Regions from separate parts of the Mucilaginibacter sp. BGA-UO-ETr-C110 genome, predicted to be linked through region 2. Evidence: riboswitches for the same ligand, from Rfam matches in the RefSeq annotation. Region 2 holds a riboswitch; the other holds the start of a gene.
The links. Region 2 has a riboswitch for cobalamin ahead of AC57BQ_RS10550 (TonB-dependent receptor plug domain-containing protein). Riboswitches for the same ligand answer to the same signal wherever they lie in the genome.
Positions count from the first base shown of each region.

Region 1: another riboswitch for cobalamin. It lies ahead of metE (5-methyltetrahydropteroyltriglutamate--homocysteine S-methyltransferase); the one in region 2 lies ahead of AC57BQ_RS10550 (TonB-dependent receptor plug domain-containing protein).

Region 1 is NZ_JCAQPB010000002.1:3,331,776-3,337,898, reverse strand. It holds gene AC57BQ_RS14530 (DHA2 family efflux MFS transporter permease subunit) at 1-1,081, shown strand, start outside; gene AC57BQ_RS14525 (TetR/AcrR family transcriptional regulator) at 1,143-1,751, shown strand; gene AC57BQ_RS14520 (hypothetical protein) at 1,767-2,048, opposite strand; gene AC57BQ_RS14515 (hypothetical protein) at 2,104-3,447, opposite strand; cobalamin riboswitch at 3,633-3,835, shown strand; gene metE (5-methyltetrahydropteroyltriglutamate--homocysteine S-methyltransferase) at 4,003-6,123, shown strand, end outside.
Region 2 is NZ_JCAQPB010000002.1:2,351,906-2,358,028, forward strand. It holds gene AC57BQ_RS10540 (cell surface protein) at 1-201, opposite strand, end outside; gene AC57BQ_RS10545 (YncE family protein) at 230-1,369, opposite strand; gene AC57BQ_RS10550 (TonB-dependent receptor plug domain-containing protein) at 1,379-3,451, opposite strand; cobalamin riboswitch at 3,560-3,761, opposite strand; gene AC57BQ_RS10555 (serine hydrolase domain-containing protein) at 4,318-5,703, shown strand; gene AC57BQ_RS10560 (sugar phosphate isomerase/epimerase family protein) at 5,818-6,123, opposite strand, start outside.

The DNA of each region.
Region 1 (6,123 bases), 980 kb from region 2:
TATTACCGACCATGCCGCCTGGCGCTGGATATTTTACGTGAATATACCCGTAGGCGCCCTGGCTGCTACCTGTACCTATATGTTTGTGAGGGCCACCCCAAGCGACGGTAAAGGAAAACCGATTGACTGGTGGGGAATAGCCTTATTGGCAATAGCCGTAGGGAGTCTGCAAACCATATTGGAAAAAGGAGAGGACGAAGATTGGTTTGCTACGCCTTATATCACCGTTTTAACCGTAACAGCTGTTTTTGGTTTGCTGCTATTTATATGGCGCGAGCTGAGTACCGAATACCCGATCATTAATTTCAAGATCATGCGGCACCGGAGTTTCTCGGCTGGTATGGTCACCTCCTTTATTCTGGGTGTGGGCTTATATGGCTCTACCTTTGTATTCCCGGTATTTTGCCAGGGGCTGTTGGGCTTTTCGGCACAGCAAACCGGCGAAATATTATTCCCGGGAGGGATGTTCACCATTGTGATGATGCCTTTTGTGGGGATTATGCTCAATAAGGGGATCCCGGCCCAGTTTATGGCCACCATAGGGATGCTGCTGTTCTTTGTGTTTTCGGCCATGCTGAGCCACTCTACCTTATCATCCGGTATTGGCGATTTTTTCTGGCCATTGGCTATCCGTGGTGTTGGGTTGTCATTGCTTTTTGTGCCGCTCACAACGCTGGCTATCGGCGGTCTAAAAGGGCAGGAAGTAGGGCAGGGTACCGGCTTAAACAATATGATGCGGCAATTGGGCGGCTCATTTGGTATAGCTGGTTTAAATACCATGATCCACATACGGCAGGCCGTGCACCGCAATAACCTGCTGGTGAATATCAACTCTTACAATCCTTTTTATAACGACAGGTTTAACGGCTACATCCAGGCTTTTATAGCTAAAGGCAAATCTATCAGCGATGCCACACGTATGGCTTATGGCGCTATAGAAGGCGCTGTACAAAAACAAAGCACGCTTTTAAGTTATAATGATGCTTATTGGATAGTGGGCATCGTGATGCTGTGTGCCATTCCAATGGTTTATTTAGCGCCATTTGTGAAAGGACAAAAAGCTGTATCCGATTCGCATTAAGCGTTTAATTGTGGCTGCTAATTTGTTGGCTAATGGTTAGCTTTACACCATTAACACCAAAATGACAGCAACCACTGAACTATCAACAGAAGAAAAAATAAAAGACGCGGCCAGGAGGATCTTTACTAAGAAAGGCTTCCTGGCTACTACCATCAGGGATATCGCTACCGAAGCGGATATCAATGTGGCATCTATAAATTACTACTTCCGTAGTAAAGAAAATCTTTTTGCTTTTATTATGGACGAAACCATCAAAAAGCTTTTCGACAAGATAGAACCGGTACTGAATGATGAAGGCACCAGCGTTACCGAAAAAATAGAACTTTGTGTAGGTTATTACATCGACCAGGTACTGGAAAATCCCGACTTTATCTTTTTTATGGTGAGCGAAGTAATGGGTGGCTTAACCAAATTACCGATGATCGATAATATGAAACTGCTGGTTAACTCGCATTTTGCCAGGCAGTTGCGTGCGTTAAAAACAAACGGCGATATCAATTATCACCCGGTTAATCTGTTCTGGAATATCACCGGCATGATCATGTCGCCATTCCTGAGTCGGCCTCAGATGTTACATTTAGGTTATTTTACCTCCGATGAATTTTTTGAGCTGATGCAGGAGCGCAAAAAACTCATCCCGCTTTGGATGAAGCTGATCATTAAAGGCTGATCGGGTATATAAGATTCAAAACTGTTTCGGTACGGTAACCACTGCACCAGCCAATTCATCATTAACGCTAACGGCGCAGGCCAGTACGTTTTTTACGCCATGGTGATAGCCATTACGGATCTGTACCAGGCAGGTACCACAACTACCCATACCACTGCATAAACCAAAACCAGGAATAGCCAGCTGATCGGAAATCAGCGTCATGAGGCTGTAGTATTGATTGGGGTAGGTCTGTACCTCGGTAGTGTGGCCCTGGTAGGATACTTTAAACAGGATGATGTTTTCTGTTGTTGGCATTTGAAACGTAAATATCAGAAGAAATATCTTTTTTACCGTTTCAGACTAAATAACATTACTGAATGCCCGAACCATCATAAATCAATTTTCCATCTGGCGAAAATATCATGAAAACAAATTTTGCCATTTTCACGCCGTCCTTTTTGATGTATTTGGGTAATATGCCCACAGCATAATCATCAATGTATGAGGTGATCGCAAAATTTCCGTCAGGGAGTTTTGTCCAGTTGTTCTCTCTTCTTTCACCTGCTTTAATTGTAAACCACCACATTTGCCGGGCGTCGAGTTTCTTTAAATAATCCTCGGCTTTTTGATTATTCCAGCTATAATAGCCATGAAAAGAATGTCCGCTTCTATTTAAAAAAGCGATGGTACATCCCGGTTTTGCCATACAGCTATCTATCATAAACGCAGGGCTTTTTAAAAAAGTAGTAAGCGTATCTTCGGCAAAGCGGGTTAGTCTCATTAACTCATCTTTTTTAGCAATATGCAGTACGCCATTAATAATAATATGTTTATTGAGTTTTATTGGATTAAAAGAATAGGTAGAACTATCCGCGTTATAGCGATCTGCTTTGATTATATTAAAATGCTGCCGAATATATTTGAAATTCTCTGGTGCAAGCTCTTGCCAGCGCAGACGTTCAAATGCATCACGGGCGTGTAAAAAATCTGCATAGTCATAAATACTGCGATATACGCGTTCACCCGCCATACGGTGATGTATAACACCTGTAGCATTTATAAAAAATTTGTTGATACTCAAATCGTAAGTAGATACGTCGTTAACCCGCCATGGCATCATATATTGTGTTTGTGCGGTAGTGATCACCTTAACTGTATCGCCTTGTTTTTTCACGATCTCCATAACAGAGTAGGGATAGTCATCTGTCCAGAAATCATGTTGTATAGTGTCTAACAAACGATAAAGCTTTGCCGGGGTATCAAAAAAGGAATGAAACAATCGTACGCGCTTTGCATCCATCCCTTTCAGGTAGGCGGTATCAATCTGTTGGGTGAGTTTGGGGATAGATAGGTGCAGGTCGGCTGGATTAAACTTAGGCTTAATTTTACTGATAGCTTGCAGTAGTAAATTGATGGAATCCTGTGGGATGGTTTTTATAAAGCGGTGTTCTACGCTATCCCTATGTTCTATCATTTTTTTAGGGTCGCGTACTCTGGGGTTCATTCGCTGATATTGTTCACGCACCTGGTAACTTTCCCATTGCCCGTTCCGGAGTATCAGGTCATAATCATTACGGAAAAAAGAGCTGAGATAACTGGCCCCATCAACCATGTGAATTTTAGCTATATCATTGATGGAAACATTGACCTGGGCAGAGGCTATACCTGTAGTAGAAATTAAAAACAGGAAAATAAAAATAAGACGTATACGCATAAGGTTTGGCTAATATCGGGATAACGATGATCTATCCTAAATTATTTTAGCGGGTGTGAATTAAACATCGCAGTACTTAAAAATTTCCACTAAAAAATTATCCTAGGGCAATTTCCTACACGCCCGACCTTGTTTTCCACTATCATGTTGCATTAAAACCTATATTTGTTGTAATAAAGTTCTTTACTTTTTTTCAGCAGTGTGGTTTCCTGCCTTTACCGGGCAGGGATTAATAAGGAACCGTGTGCAAATCACGGGCTGTCGCGCAACTGTAAGTAACCATAAAAAATTGATGCCTTTTACCAGGTCCATTGTCCCGACTCATCGGGATGAGAAGGATGGCAGCAATGTTACAAGCCAGGATACTTGCCCCACTGTATAAAAGACAATGCTTTCGCGTTTTGAAGCAGTAGTCAAAGAAAAAGAATAGCGCTATAGGCAATCATCTGCGTGTAGGTTATGCTTTTGCCTTTTATTACCATTTCCCGAAAGCATACCGAAAACCGTAAGGAGCATTAATTCAATTTAATGTTTAACCAAAAAAGTTTTATGCGTATGCTCAAAAACAATCTCGGGTATCCTCGTGTAGGTGCCCTCCGTGAACTTAAAAAGGCCAATGAGGCGTACTGGGCGGGCCAATTTACCCGCGACGAGCTGTTTGCCGTTGCCCGTAAGCTCCGTATCAGTAATTGGCAAACCCAGGTTGATGCCGGTATCGACCTGATCCCCTGTAACGATTTTAGCTTTTATGACCAGGTATTGGATACTTCGCTCATGCTGGGCGTTATCCCGGAACGTTACACCCCTGTTTTAACCCAAAACAAAGCCAATACCGAGATCGACCTGTATTTTGCCATGGCCCGCGGTTATCAAAAGGATGGCCTGGATGTAACCGCCATGGAAATGACCAAATGGTTTGATACCAACTACCACTACATTGTGCCCGAGTTTGTACAAAACCAACAGTTCAGGTTGTTTTCTGAAAAAGTGTTTGATGAGTTTACCCTTGCCAAACAACATACCGGCAGTGCCACGCCCAAGCCGGTATTGATCGGTCCGGTAAGCTACCTGTTGCTGGGTAAAGAGAAACAGGCGGGTTTTAACAAGATCGATCTGATCAAAAAACTGGTGCCGGTTTATATCGAAGTGCTGAAGCGACTGAAAGAATACGGTGCTGTTTGGGTACAGCTGGATGAGCCCTTCCTGGCGCTTGATCTGACCCAGGCCGAAAAAGACGCCTTTGTTTATGCCTACGCAGAGATCAGCAAACACTGCCCTGATATCAAAGTGTTGCTCACCACTTATTTTGAAAGTCTGAAGGATAATACCCAACTGGCGGTAAACCTGCCGGTAAGTGCCCTGCATATCGACCTGGTGCGTGCCCCGCAGCAACTGGACGAGGTGCTTACCCTGCTACCCAAAAAGCTAAGCCTGTCGTTAGGCGTCATCGACGGCCGTAACATCTGGAAAAATGATTATATCAAATCTATATCGCACATCAAAAAAGCCATTGCTGTATTGGGTAAAGACAGGGTGATCATAGCGCCAAGCTGCTCATTGCTGCATACTCCGTTTGATCTTGACCTGGAAACTACCATCAATACCGAGATCAAAAACTGGATGGCCTTTGCCAAACAAAAGCTGAATGAGGTTAATGAGCTGGCTCAGATCATCGAAGGCGACAACGATCTGTTGCAAACCAACATTCAAGCTATCAGCAGCCGCAATCTGTCAAAACTGATCCATAAACAGGAGATCAAACAACGTACAGCCGCTATCACTGATGCCGACGCGCGCCGGGACAGTCCATTCAGTGCTCGTCAAAAAATACAACAGCAGCGTTTTAAATTACCCCTGTACCCTACAACTACCATAGGCTCATTCCCTCAAACCAATGATATTCGCACGCTGCGTGCACGTCTCAAAAAAGGTGAGCTAACCGAAGCTCAATACGACGAACAAATAGAAAAAGCCACTATCGAAGCTATTCGCTGGCAGGAAGAGATCGACTTAGACGTATTGGTGCACGGTGAATTTGAACGTAACGACATGGTGGAGTACTTTGGTGAACGTTTGGATGGTTTCCTGTTCACCAAAAACGGTTGGGTGCAAAGCTACGGCAGCCGCTGTGTTAAACCACCGGTTATTTATGGTGATGTGAGTCGCCCGGCAGATATGACGGTGCGCTGGAGCAGCTTTGCACAGGCTAATACCGACAGGTTGATGAAAGGTATGCTCACCGGCCCTGTTACCATATTGCAATGGTCGTTTGTGCGCGATGATCAGCCCCGGTCCGAAACCACTTACCAGATAGCCCTGGCTATCCGTGACGAGGTGGTAGCGCTGGAAAGAGCAGATATCAAAGTGATCCAGATAGATGAACCCGCCATACGTGAAGGTTTACCCTTACGCAAAAAAGATTGGGAAAGCTACCTAAACTGGGCGGTGCGGGCCTTTCGGATATCGGCCAGCGGGGTTAAGGACGAAACACAGATCCACACCCACATGTGCTATAGCGAATTTAATGATATCATTGGAAACATCGCCGATATGGACGCCGATGTGATCACGATAGAAACCTCGCGCTCGCAAATGGAATTGCTTAACGCTTTTGCCGATTTTAAATATCCCAATGAAATTGGTCCCGGTGTTTATGATATCCATTCGCCCCGTGTG
Region 2 (6,123 bases):
CGTATTGTCAAACTGACCAGGGGCCGGATTAAAATCAAATAATTGATTTACATACGCCTTGCTTTGTGCTGTTATCGGACGTATAGATGCTTCTGGCGTTGTATCGGTTGATTTATCCTTTTTACAGGACGATAATAACGCGACACCAAGCAAAAGCGCGAAGGACAGGTTTTTCATGTGGTTTAAGTTGATCTTTATCATTTTTATTGGTTCAATTTTAATATTCTGTTTAATAAGCAAATGCAAAATGCGCAGGTATATCCCCCGCTACTACCGACCATTTTTTCTTGCCTGAAGGATCAAAGCAATACAGCGTTCCTGGAGTAACGTAATCTTTGGCATCGGTAACCAATACCTCTTTGGTTATGGGATTTACCGCTATACCATAGGGAACTTTGATCTGGCTTTCGGAGCCATCTGTAATGAACTTGCTGGCCAGTACGGTTTCGTCCTTTACGTTAAGCATAGCATAGGTTGTGGTATTTTTACCCGTGATGTAGCTAAACTCATAGCTATACATATAGGCAATGTCATCATCGATCCAAAGATTGCTCACCCCAAAATCAAATTCCTTTTTCACCTGGTCGGTTTTGGTATCTATCACGAATAGTTTTGAAGGGATGTTATAGTAATCGCCCCGGGAGGTAACGTAGATATCGCCATATCTATCGGCCTTTACCCTATCCAGGTTAATGGCCACATCGATGCGTTTCAATTCGGTAAATGAAGCCAGATCGATCACCGAAACCGTGCGCTCATAATTTGGCGGACTATATCCTCCTGAATTAGCCACATACAGCTTTTCGCCCACTATGGCCATTTCTTCGGGCTGGCGACCAACGGTTACCTTACGGGTGATCTGCAGGGTAGCAGTATCAATCTCATTAACGGCGCCATTTGGTGCTTTGGGATCACCAACTTTACCCAGATAGGCACTTACATAGGCTTTACCATTATGAAAGGTTACGTAGCGACAGTTATCTATATTAATAAGTGATATCCGCTTACCGGTTTTAGCATTCAAAACCTCCACCTTGTTGGATACATTGACCACTACATATACTTTTGAGCCATAAATACCGATGTCGTTACCCACATCGCCCAGGCCCTTGGTCACATCGGGGTTGGTTTGATTATATATGTTACGGCGATATTGCCCGGTGGTATAATCCAGGTAATCAAGGGACGCCTTGTTCATATTCATATTGCCCTCGTTGAGCAAATAGAAACCCTTAACCACAGCGGTAGGATCAGGCGGCAACAGGGGTTTATCCTGCTCCGGAATAGGTTGGGCATCCTTTCTACAGGCGCTGTAGCCCAGAATGATACATCCAAGCAGCAGATATTTGAAGAGTTGTATATTTTTCATAGCAGATACTTAAAATGTTGAACTTATGGTGAAGCGATAATTGCGCCCCGGCAAAGGGAAATTGTATATCACGTCGTAATATTGATTAAGCAGGTTATTGACCTCAGCTGTAAGCCTGATCTTATGCTTGTTGAACCGGGTGGCATAGGTAAAGCCTATGTCGTGCGTATACCATGGCGGCATATAATTGGCCGCTTCATGATATTTTTGATTATACCTTTCGCCGGTATAGATATAGCTGTAGGTGAAGGCCAGTTTATGCCACTCCGCACCTATCAATACCGAACCGCTGTTTACGGGAGTATAGGGTATTTGCTGGTTATAATTAATATCGGTTTTATCGGTTACATCAACCGATTGCTGGTAGGTGTAGGATATACCGGCATTTAGTACCGCATCATGCCATAACTGCCATGTAGCCTGTGCGTTTACCTCAGCTCCTTTAATATGTACTTTACCCAAGTTAATGATCGACCAGCGACCAAGATCAGCCCCGGGTACGGCTACTATTTTATCCTTTACCTGGTTGTAATAAGCATCGGCCTGTACCGCGAAATAGATCAACGTTTGCTGATGCAGGGTTCTGTTATAGGTAAAACCTACATCATACTGCTTGTTAAATTCGGGCTTTACAGCAGCGTAACCAACAAAAGTGTAGTACAGGTCATTAAAAGTAGGCAACCGAAAAATGCTCTTATAAAAGCCTCGCAGTCTGAAATCAGGATTTTCCGTCGGCTGCCAGGATACCAGCACAGCAGGCGTATACTCGTTGCGATTATCTGCATTAGCCAGGATCGGTACTTTGTCTCGAACGAAGGTACCCAGCACATTAGCCTGCAAATTAAAGCGCGCAAAATGCAATTCGGTAGCCAGAGCTGTTAACAATTGATTACGGATCGGCGGTACAAAAGCGTATTTGGCCGAGTCGTTCTCCGTAATATGTAAAGTGCTCCACTCGTAATCGGCAGAGAGGGCTACATCCCAGAACTTACTGACTTTGTATTTATTAGCTACCGAAAAGTAAAGCTCATTTTCATAATAGCGGTCGTTCAGCAACCCTGTAGTTGTTGTGATATCTGGATTAGTATAATGACTGTAGGTATTGGCATATTTGGCGATAAGCATCAGACTGTACCGGTTGCCAAAGTTTTTGTTATAGGTAGATTGGACGAAAATATCCCTGTCCCACAGACGTTCATGCGAATCAAACTTGTTGGATACGATAGCGGCTGGTAAACCCCTTGCGGAGTTGTACAGATATCCTTTTACCGCCCATTTACTGCTATCCTGGAGTTTACCGTTTAAGCCCAGCTCCACGCGCTCCGAGGCGATATCGCTATTTTGCCGTACCGCAGTAGTATCATAAACCCCATTGGTATACCGGAATTTATAGCGCCCATTGGCATGCACAAACTCAGTACTGATGGTACTATAGGTATTGTTACTCAGCTTGTATTGCCAAAAGAACGATGGATCAACTAAACCCGACGACCCGGTTTTAAAACTCACCTTACCGGTTGAGCGGCTGCTATCCTCAAAATGTGGCTGGCGCGAAGCAAGGTAAATAGCGCTCCCCGAAGCAAAACCCTTGGCAGGCTGAAATATGGTACCTTTCTGGGCGTTGTACAGAGCTATTTCCTGAATATTGTCCAGGGAGAATTTACCCAGATCAACCTGGCCATTTTGCGAATTGCCAAACTCCACTCCATCATAAAAAACACCTACGTGGTTACTTCCCAGGCTGCGTACATTAATGGTTTTCAGACCGCCTACTCCGCCATAATCCTTGAGTTGCACGCCCGAAAAATAGCGAATGGCGTCGGCTACCGAAAAGCTATTCAGCTTTTCAAGCTCTGCTCCTTTTAGTATTTGCAGTGGTGTGGCCGAGGTATTTCGCGATGAGATCCTGCCTGCCCGAACGGAAACTTCTTTCAGATGGTGGCTTTTGACGGTATCCGCAGTCAATTTCTGGCGACTGGTATCTGCTACCTGCGCCCGGGCGTTACCACAAAATAGGCCCTGTATCGCCGTAAGGCAAATAAAAAGCGTCAGGAAGCACAAATACTTGTACAGGTGTTGCAATACGTTCTGTTCGTAAAAAAATTAAACAAACAGCAAACAGGGTACAATAAATGGAAATACACACTACGTGAGGTATCTTCATTCCAGCTTCAATCCCCGAAAGCTATGAATACATATAATGCAATGGCAGGTCTTCTGACTTACTCCCCGTCTACCCGGCCTTCCCGTCGCGATCATATCGAAACAGTGGCTAAAGAATGGATAGCGGTTAACAGAGCTTACAGCTGCGGGACAGTTCCGGAATTACACCGGATTCCCTTTTAATCCGGAAACCTTAAAGGCTTCGGGAACCAAAAGCGACGCAAATATAGAAATAAAAAATGCAAGGAATTTTATTTTAGTATCCCTCCGGGAGGTGATGGAAAAGTCGGTGATCTATTTCAGAAAAACTTTTTAAACCTTAAATTTTAACACTTTTCTGATCAAAAGCAGGGTAAAAACGCTTAAAAATTGATTCAAAAACATCGATTTTAACACTTTTTAACAAATTTTAACACGATTTTGATGAGTTTTTAAAACTTTAAAAAGTATTAATTTATTGATTATCAAATAACTAAATAAAAAACGATTGGTTTTGGTCTTGTTTTATCCTTAACCAAACAGCCCGGATGTCTGCTAAAAGACATCCGGGCTGCTGTTGATATAAATATACGAAAATTCGGGCAGATATACCTTATCATTTTTCAATTCCCTCGTAGAAACCCCTCCCGTGGGAGGGAATCGCACCAGGCCAAAGCTTTTAAATTTATAATGTCTTTTCAATACTCCACTGTCGCTGGAGCAGGGCGGATCAAAAGACGAATAATTCTTTCCATAATGTAACCTGGATCGTTTTTTAGTGGTCGTAGGTGACAAATAACTTAAAAATGCTGATCCGACTGCCACACCCGAAGTTTTTAAAAGCTCTTTTCTTATTCCTTATTGTTTGTAGCGGTGGTTTTGCTCAAAACATCACTCAGGCCCAATTCAACGCCATAGATTCCATCATGAAGTCTTATTACAGGCCGGCAGAACCTGGTGCATCCATTGTGGTGGCAAAAGATGGCAAAATTGTGTTCAGTAAGGGTTATGGCATGGCAAACATCGAACAACATACCCCTATTTCAACCGCGAGTGTTTTCAGAATGGGATCAATGACTAAACAGTTTACAGCTATCGCGATCTTAATGCTTGTACAAAAAGGGCAATTGAGTTTAGACGACCGCCTCAGTAAATTTTATCCAGAGCAGTTTAAAAACGATCACGGCATCACCATCAGGCATTTGCTTGGCCATACCTCAGGCATCAAAGATTACATCACCATTCCCGAGGTAAGAGCTTATGCCACCCGCAAAATAAAGCCGCAGGACATTATCGCCATTATAGCTCAATCTCCGCTTGATTTTGAGCCCGGAACCGATTATACCTACAGTAATTCCGGGTATTTTATATTGGGCGGGATCTTAGAACAAATAACAGGCATACCCTACCCCGAATTTATCACCAAAAACATCCTGGAGCCATTGAAAATGCAACATACTTCATACGAAGACCCTGCGCAGATCATAGCGGACAGAGCATCGGGGTATTACCGCAGAGCTGAGGGATTTATTAATGCACCCTATATAGACATGTCGGTTATCTTTTCTGCCGGTGCTTTGCTCACCAGTCCGGAGGATATGGTTAAGTGGGACGAATCGCTTTACCTCCATTCCTTGGTCAATGCTCAGTATATAAAAATGGCTCTGGAACCTCAGCAGCTCCATAACGGAGATCATACCGACTATGGCTTCGGATTCCGGATGGCCGCCGTAAACGGCATCAGCTCTATCGAACATGGCGGCGGCATCTTCGGCTTTCAATGCTATGGGATCAGGGTAGCATCTGCCCACGTTTATGTTTTGGTCATGACCAATTTTGAAGGGAAGAACAAATACGATGTGGCTTGCGCCCAGGTAGCAGCCATTGCCATTGGTAAACCCTATAGTCAGAATAAATACATCACCATGTCAAAAGCAGAGCTTGCCGAATTCACCGGGAAATTTACAGGAAAAGATAAGCTGATCAGGAGCATTTTTGTAAAGAACGACAGTCTGTTTTATCAGGATGATAAGGTAATAACCCCACTAATTCCGATAACGCGAGATACTTTTAAAATGGATGGAACCTTTGACGACCGGATCACTTTCCTCAGAGAGAACAATAAAATAACCGCTCTTTATGTGAAACCCAGAAGGCAAATGGGCATCATGATGTCTATTGTCAAAGATTGACCACGAGGTCTAAGGGTGTCATGCTGAGCACCGTCGAAGCATGGTGGGTAGGCCTCTGCGCTCGACCCTTCGACGGGGCTCAGGGTGACACCCGTGTTTTTCCGTTGCAAGAGCTTAAACGTCAGCCGTAACCGCTTTCATTTTACGCAACGCCGTTTGGGCTACCCGCAGGGCGTCCTGCGCATAATAGCTTTTGTTGAATACCTCGCAGGATATGATGAGCGGCTTTTCCGGATGTTTTACCAGTTGCAGAATCCGTTTTAGCGGCGCTACGCCATCGCCGGGATATACGCGGTCGGGTTCTGATATAACATCAGGCTTTATTCCTGATGGATAATCATTTACATGAAATATCTCCAGCGCAGGTTTACCCACCAACTGCAGACTTTCAACCGCCGATTGCCCTTTGTATATATGGAA